One region of the Kribbella sp. CA-247076 genome, then DNA from elsewhere that is predicted to be linked to it. Evidence: riboswitches for the same ligand, from Rfam matches in the RefSeq annotation. Region 1 holds a riboswitch; the other holds the start of a gene.

Region 1 (4,029 bases):
GGTGAATCCGGCGGTCGGCCCGGAGAAGGTGGAGGGCTCGGCCCGGCTGATTCGGGAGACGGCCCGGCAGGCGATGGAGGATCTCCGCGAGGTTCTTGGCGTACTGCGTTCCGACTTCAGCGTCGACGGGGCTGACCTGACGCCGGTGCCGCGCGCCTCGGACCTGGACCGCCTGGTCGCTGCGTCCCGGGACGCTGGGGTGGGCGTGACGGGCGAGTTCGCGCTGCCGGACGACGTACCGGTGTCGGTGGGGCGGACGATCTACCGGGTCGTGCAGGAGTCGCTGACCAACGTGCACAAGCATGCCCGGGGTGCCTCGACCGACGTGGTCGTGCGCGGGAGCCGGGGAGACGGCGTCACGGTCAGCGTGACGAATGTCCGGCCGGTGGCGGCTGGTTCACTGCTGCCGGGAGCCGGCGCGGGCCTGGTCGGCCTGCGGGAGCGGGTGCAGCTGGCCGGTGGCCGGCTGTCGGCCGGGCCGACCCGCGAAGGCGGTTGGCAGGTGGAGGCGTGGCTGCCCTGGCCGGACGGCCGGGAGAACGTCGAGTCGGATGTGGACGAAGGGGAACGATGACGCGGCTGCTGATCGTGGACGACGAGGCGCTGGTCCGGGCCGGACTGAAGATGATCCTGGAGTCGGACGACGACCTCGAGGTGGTCGCCGAGGCCGAGGACGGCGCCGACGCGGCGGCGATGGTGGTGAAGCACCGGCCGGACGTCGTCCTGATGGACATCCGGATGCCGCGGCTGGACGGGCTGGCGGCGACCCGGGAGGTGCAGGCGCTGCCGGAGCCGCCGAAGGTCGTAGTCCTGACGACGTTCGACCTGGACGACTACGTGTTCCGCGCGCTGCAGGCCGGGGCAAGTGGGTTCCTGCTGAAGGACACGCCGCCGCGCGAGCTCGTGCAGGCGGTGAAGGTGGTGGCTGCCGGGGACGCGATGCTCTCACCGGCGGTGACCCGGCGCCTGATCGGGCACTTCGCCGCGGACTCGCGGTCGGACCGGCAGCGGCAGGCACGCGAGCGGCTGGCCGCCCTCACCGACCGCGAGCGCGAGGTGCTGACCGCCGTCGGCCGCGGACTCTCGAACGCCGACATCGGCAAGGCCCTGTACATGAGCGAGGCGACCGTGAAGGCGCACGTCTCCCGCGTCCTGGTGAAGCTGGGCGCCACCAACCGCGTGCAGGTGGCGATCCTGGCCCACGACGCCGGCCTGCTGGACGCCTAGGCACCGGACGACTGGACGCAGAGGAAACCGGTCGGGGCCGTCGGAGGGGTGGGGGGACGACGGCCCGCGACCGGTTTCAGGGTCAGCGATCCCTGGGGGGAGAGGATGCTGACAGGTCGGACTCAGACGCGGCCGAAGGCCACGCTCTTGGTCCAGATCTTTGCCTTCCGCACCGGAACGCCCGGCTTGGAGGAGTGCCACAGCATGTTGCCACCGGCAAAGATGCCGACGTGGTACACGCCGCCGCCACCGCTCTTGAAGAAGACCAGGTCACCCGGCTTCGCGGACTTGCGGCTGATGTGCTTGGTCGCGCTGTACTGCGCACGCGACGTACGCGGCAGCTTCTTGCCGGCCCGCTTGTAGACGTAGCCGGTGTAGCCGGAGCAGTCGAAGCCGCGCGGCGTCGTGCCGCCGTAGCGGTACGGCGTGCCCTTGAGTTTCGCCGCCTCGCGCAGCACCTTGGCGCGGAACGTACTGGTGCCGCTGGCCTTGCCGTACGGGCCGTAGAGCAGCCCGCGCTTGGCGGTGTAGGTCAGCCGGCTCCAGGTCTCGCGGGTCGTCGTACCCGTGGCCTTGAGACCCCAGGAGGCCTGGTACTTCTTCAGGACCCGGATGGTGCTGGCGCCGTAGTAGCCGTCCGGCCCGAGGTGCAGGGCGCGCTGGACGTACTTGACGGTGGGGCCCTTGTCGCGGAACCGGAGCAACGGCCGGCTCGGGATGCTCCAGTAGCCCCGCGGCGTGGTGGTCGCGGTGGCGGACGTGGTCGCCGCCGAGGCGGTGGCCGGAGGTGCGGCCAGGGTGATGGCGGCTCCACCGCCGACCGTGAGGCCCACCGTGAGGACGGTCGCTGCCGCCCTGGGGGTCATCGGCTTGCTGGGCTTGCGGTGCTTCGCGAGGGTCCGGCCGGTGGACCGGGGACTGAGCTCGCTGGTCTGGCTGACGGCGCGCGACAGCGACGTCCGTCGGGCAGTGACGGGCATGGTTGGTCTCCCGACGCCTGCGGAGTTAGCTGTCGGGTTCGGGCTGGGATTCATCGCCCGGTCCGCTCCCGCGGACTTCACCCCAGGGTTCCGGCCACTCACGGCCGGGACCCAACTTCCTGGGTCCCCCACCCCTGCCATGGTTTTCGAGGGGAGCACAGGCGCCTGGCAGGGCTCGGCGTTGACGCCTGTGCGGTTCGTCGTATTTACCGAACCGCCGACGACTGTATAACAGAACGATCACGACGCAAACCCTCCGATCCACAGAGACCCTCCGAAAAGGCCCTGGAAGGCTCTCTGACGCGTCAGGGACCAGTGGTGAACACCAGGTGTCCTGAGCGTGTCTGAGCGGGGCTCAGGCGGCCGATGAGCGGTCGGGAGTGACTTGGATCACACTTTGCGGTGGCTTTCTGTGACAACGAGCACAGTGCGTACTCGGGGCCTCCTCAGGGCACCCTCAGGTCATTGCGAATTCAGCGATCTCCGAGGAGCTCGAGGAAGCGGTCGAGGCCGACGTTCCCGCCGGAGAGCACGACGCCGACACGGTCCGGGAGCGACGGGATCCGGCCGGCCAGCAGCGCCGCCAGCGCGCTCGCCCCGCTCGGCTCGAGGACGATCTTCAGCCGCTCGAACGCGAACGTCATCGCCGCCAGGATCTCGTCGTCCGACACCAGTTCGACACTGTCCACGAGCCGCCGGTTGACCGCGAAGGTCAGCTCACCCGGCGTCGAGATCGCCTGCCCGTCCGCGATCGTCCGCGGTACGGCGATCTCCACCCGCTCGCCCTTGGCCAGCGAGCGCGCGTGGTCGTCGCCGGCGGCCGGCTCGACGCCGATCATCCGGATCCCGGGCGACAAGGCGGTCGCGGCGGTCGCGCAGCCGGCCATCAGTCCGCCGCCGCCGATCGGGACGAGCAGCGCGTCCAGCGGCCCGGTCTCCTCGATCAGCTCCAGCGCGACCGTCCCCTGCCCGGCCATCACGTCGGAGTGCTCGTACGGCGGGATTAGGGTCAGCCCCCGTTCGGTCGCCAGCTCCTCCGCCAACGCGGCCCGGTCCTGCGCGTAGCGGTCGTACGTGACGACCTCCGCGCTGTACCCGCGGGTGGCCGCGACCTTCGTCGGCGGCGCGTCGGCCGGCATCAGGATGACGGCCTTCGTCCCCGCGATCCGCGCGGCCAGGGCCACGGCCTGCGCGTGATTCCCGGACGAGTACGCCGCGACGCCGTACCGGAGCTGGTCGGGGGAGAGCCGGCTGACCGCGTTGTAGGCACCGCGGAACTTGAAGGCGCCGATCCGCTGCAGGTTCTCCGCCTTGAGGAAGACGTGCGCGCCGACCCGCTCGTCCAGGGTCCGCGACGTCAGCACCGGCGTCCGGTGCGCGACCCCGGCGATCCGGCCGGCGGCGGCCTGCACGTCTGTGAGACTCAATGCCGTCATGCGGCTGACGCTATCTGGCCGGACGTGATGTCAAGATGGCGGCGCCGGCTCCGTACTCATGGGCGAGAGGCTCCCGGCCGGGGGCCGCGGACAGAGGAGACACACCGTGAAGTACCTGTTGGTTCTGAACATCAACCCCGACGTGCTGGCCGCGCTGACCGAGGACGAGCAGCAGGCGATCGGCGCCGGGCACCAGAAGTTCCTGGACACCATCAAGGCCTCGGGGGAGTTCCACAGCACGCTCGCCCTGGGACAGCCGGCCGAGTCCGCGGTGGTCCGGGTCCGCGACGGCGTACCGGCGGTGACCGACGGGCCGTTCGTGGAGGCGAAGGAGTTCCTCGGCGGCTTCTACGTGATCGACGTGGCGTCGGCGGAGCGGGCGCACG
Region 2 (4,029 bases), on a different replicon from region 1:
CCGCCGTACCGTCGGCCGCGGTGTCTGGGGTGCGGCTCCCGACGGATCTGGCCGGGCCGGTCGAACTCGAACTGGCGAGGGCGGTAGAGGAGATCCCCGGCCCGGGCGCGCTGCCTGGCGGCACGAGATACGAGCCCAAGTTCGACGGGTTCAGGGCGTGCATCGTGCGCCGCGGGGACGGGGCGCGGATCTGGTCGCGGCAGCGCAAGGAGCTGACCGACCGGTTCCCCGACGTCGTGAAGGCCGCCGTACGACAGGTCCCGGATGGGGTGGTGCTGGACGGCGAGCTGGTGATCCTGGTTGACGGCCGGCTGTCGTTCGACGCGCTGCAGCGCCGCCTGGTCACCGCCCCGGCCAAGGTCCGGGGCCTGATTGCGTCGTCGCCGGCGTCGTATGTCGCGTTCGATCTGCTCTCGACCGCCGGGGTCGACCTGCGTCCGCAGCGCTGGACGGTACGCCGTACCCGGCTCGAGGTCCTGGCGAAAGGGTGGGTGCCGCCGCTGCAGCTGTCGCCGGCGACCGGCGACGTCGACGAGGCGCGGGAGTGGTTCGAGGTGCTGCCGGGCGCGATGGGCATCGAGGGCCTGGTCTGCAAGGGCGCGGCCAGCCGGTACGCCGGCGGCCGGCGCGAGTGGCTGAAGGTCAAGCACCGCGACACTCGCGAGGTCATCGTCGGCGGGGTGGTCGGACCGATCGACCGCCCGGAGGTCGTGATCGCCGGCCTCTACCGCGACGGCGCCGGTGGTGGCGCTGGTGACGCTGGTGGGGAGTTGGTGGTGGTCGGACGTACGACCGTGCTGACCGAGTCGCAGTCGCGCGAGCTCGCCGCCGTCCTTACCCCGGCCGGGCCCGGGCATCCATGGCCGGACGAGATCACCTCTTACCGGTGGGGCGGGCGGGATTCGAAGAAGCCGCTGACCAAGGTCGAGCCGCTCGTGGTCGCCGAGGTCGCGGCCGACGCCGCCACCCAGGCCGGCCAGATCCGCCACGCGATGCGGTTCGTGCGGACGCGCCCCGACCTCACACCCGGCGACCTCCCAGCCTTTTCTGCCGGCTGAACGATCCGTGCTCGCTCGCCGGGTGGGTCTGCGGGCCGTCTTTCACGATCCGTCGCGCAGGAACGAGCCGTACGGCTTCAGCAGCGCGGGATCGACGCCCTCGAGCGGGTGACAGTTCTGGCCATCGGCCCACGTCCATTGCAGGCCGCTGGCCGGCCGCCGGTAGCCGAGTGCCCACCCCGGACCGATCGGCGTCGTACGGCGCATCCTCCGCGCCGCCAGGATGCGCGCCTCGAAGTCGGCCTCGGTGAACACCTGCCCATCTCCGGGACCGCCGGCCAGCCGGATCTCGGGACCCCGGGCGGCCATCAGCCAGCCATCCGTTCGCCCTGGACTTCGATGGGCCGAAGATCCTGCCCCGGGTGCCAGCGGACGCGGCCGGTCTCGTCAAGGACCCGCGCGTACCACTCGCCGCGGTCGCGGATCCACACATCGATCGTCCCGGCCGGCTCCCACGAAGCGGCCTGGACCCGGCGTGGAGCCTCCCATCGCACACCGTCGATGCGGCGGCCGGCTGCCACCCGGTGGTTGAGCTCGTCGACCAGGTCGACCGCGGCGCCTTGCTCGAGGCCTGCCGGTGTACACCAGTCGTCGACGGCGGAGTCGTAGACCCCAAACCCGCTGCCAGCGGCTGCTCGTCGCACAGAGAACCTGGTCTCCACCTCGCCAGTATCGAACATGTGTTCGAGTAAGCCAAGAACTGGAGTGGCAACCGGCCACCCCGAACGCAACACGCCAAGTTGTTGACTACATCGCCCCGCGGCGACTGGGCGGCGATCCGGGACCGCCCTACGGCCCGGACTGCCGAACTCGCCCCCAACTCCCGATCGAGCCCGCCTTCGGGGTGCCGATCGGGCCGCCGGTCGTGGCCGTGATCCTCACAAAGTTGTCGGTGGTAGGTCTTATCCTGCTGCTGGCCCACCGATCACGACGGGCTGTGTCTGTGTCAACGCCGAGCGCTGCCGGGCCCAGATGCTCCCCCTCGAACGACCTACGGCAGCGGTGGGGGACCCAGGAAGTTGGGCCTTCGGCCGTGAGTGGCTGAGGCCCTGGGGTGAAGTCCGCGGGAGCGGACCGGGCGATGAATCCCCGCTCGAACCCGACAGCTAACTCCGCAGGCGGGTAGTCAAAGGGATCAGCTATGCCCACAACGGGGCTCACGGGCAGTTTCGGCGTGCCCGAGGATGAGCGTGATGCGGTCGCTGTGCGCGTGCAGGACAACGATCCGCAGAAATCTCAGATTGAGGTGGGGGGTAATCGGGGGTGGCGCACATACGAGGGAGAGACCCCGACGGGCGTCGTGGTCTCTCCTGACGAAGGGCTGTTCATGCCACCCGCTTCCGCCGAGCCGACCCAGGCGCCGGCGCGTGCGGGCGCGCGGTTACAACCACACGTAGATGGCCAGGACTCGGACTGGGTGAGCGCGGCCGACGACGTCGAAGGTGCCGAGCAGGTCGATCGTCTGGTCGCCGACTACAACCTGGTCACGATGCTGGCGTTCCAGAACTTCACCGGCCTGGACTTCGAGTACTTCCAGGACGAGCTGGCCAAGTACGGGATCGCGGTCATCGGCAGCTGGTGCCGCCGCGGGCTGATCTTCCACTACTGCAAGCAGCGCGGCTACGGCGGACTGCAGGCCCCGCCGGCGGGTTCGTTCGACGACCCCGGCCTGGTCGAAGACCTGGTGCTTGAGACGGTGGGTGAGTCGCTGGTGCACTTTCGCGACGACGTTCTCGTGAAGGGCCGGTGGGACTACCGGCGTGGCGCGTCGCTGCGGACGTTCTTCATCGGGCAGTGCCTGATGAGGTTCCCGAACATCTACCGGGCCTGGCGGGCGCACGATGCCCGTCCGACCACGGTGCTGCCGGTCGGCGAGTCGGTCGAGTTCCTGGACCGGCCCGATCCGAGCCCGGACCAGCTGGTGATCGACATGGTGTACGGCGAGCGGCTGCTGGAGGGCATGAGCCCGCGGGATCGCAAGATCTTCCGGCTGCTCGCCGACGGCCTGAAGCAGCAGGAGATCGCCGTCGCGCTGGGGATGACGACGAAAGCGGTCGAGCGTGCGGTGGCCAACCAGCGTGCTCGGATGCGGAGGGAGAGGGGCGCATGAGTGATCAGATCCGGATCAAGGTCGAGAGGTCGTCGCTGGGCACGAAGAAGGCGAGGGAACAGCGCCAGAGCGTGTCAGCGATCCGGGCCGCGAACGCGGTCGCCCGGGCGGCGCAGTTCCGGCAAAAACGTGCGACGAAGGATGGGGGGTAACAAGCGCCGGCGCACATACACCCAAGGTGTCCAGCCGAGTTCAACCAGAACCCGGCGTGCAGCACCAAGGAGAGCCAATCATGGCTAAGAACACCGGCAACAACCATCGCAAGGGCGCCGTCACCGGCCGGTCGCAGGTCCGCACCCCGAGTGGGTGGACCAAGCGCGACACCGGCAGCGGGCGCTTCATGGACGGCAAGGCCAACGGCAAGCCGTTCAAGGGTGTCCGCCGCGAGGCCTGACCTCGAGGCGCGCTAGAAGCCCGGGGTACCGAGAACGCCAGAATCGTCCTCGGTACCCCGAGCGTCGTAGTTTGCCAGCCCTCCCGCAGTGCCCGGCTGGCAGGAGAGGTACGGGTACGAGTCGATGTCCATCCCCACCACGGCGACCCAGCTGCTCATCGTGCTGCTGTTCGTCGTGCCCGGGTTCGTCTACCAGGGCGTGCGTGTCCACCTTCGTGGCCGGCGCCCGGCCGACGTCGACCTGTCAACCAGGCTGGTCGGTGCGATCGCCAGATCCGCGATCTTCGCCCTCGCCTACCTCGCGATCGGCGGCCAGCTCTTGGTCGATGCCGTCAACGGCACCGGCTGGCTCATCCACCACATCCGGACCGGAGCGCTGATCGCGCTCGTCGGCGGGTTCGGCATACCAGCCTTCCTGGCGCTGATCCCCGACGACAGTAAGGCCGTGAACTGGTTCCGGGAACGGT

The links. Region 1 has a riboswitch for cyclic di-AMP ahead of ACQPYZ_RS03300 (C40 family peptidase). Riboswitches for the same ligand answer to the same signal wherever they lie in the genome.
Region 2: it holds a riboswitch for cyclic di-AMP, as region 1 does, so the genes downstream of both, ACQPYZ_RS36200 (RNA polymerase sigma factor) here and ACQPYZ_RS03300 (C40 family peptidase) in region 1, are expected to answer to the same signal.

The regions. Positions count from the first base shown of each region.
Region 1 covers NZ_CP192051.1:680,791-684,819, forward strand. The annotation lists gene ACQPYZ_RS03290 (sensor histidine kinase) at 1-574, shown strand, start outside; gene ACQPYZ_RS03295 (response regulator) at 571-1,227, shown strand; gene ACQPYZ_RS03300 (C40 family peptidase) at 1,350-2,207, opposite strand; cyclic di-AMP (ydaO/yuaA leader) riboswitch at 2,210-2,381, opposite strand; gene ACQPYZ_RS03305 (pyridoxal-phosphate dependent enzyme) at 2,681-3,643, opposite strand; gene ACQPYZ_RS03310 (YciI family protein) at 3,750-4,029, shown strand, end outside.
Region 2 covers NZ_CP192052.1:12,222-16,250, forward strand. The annotation lists gene ACQPYZ_RS36185 (ATP-dependent DNA ligase) at 21-1,058, shown strand; gene ACQPYZ_RS36190 (hypothetical protein) at 1,101-1,367, opposite strand; gene ACQPYZ_RS36195 (hypothetical protein) at 1,367-1,720, opposite strand; cyclic di-AMP (ydaO/yuaA leader) riboswitch at 2,029-2,195, shown strand; gene ACQPYZ_RS36200 (RNA polymerase sigma factor) at 2,476-3,168, shown strand; gene ACQPYZ_RS36205 (hypothetical protein) at 3,165-3,320, shown strand; gene ACQPYZ_RS36210 (hypothetical protein) at 3,401-3,562, shown strand; gene ACQPYZ_RS36215 (DUF6338 family protein) at 3,687-4,029, shown strand, end outside.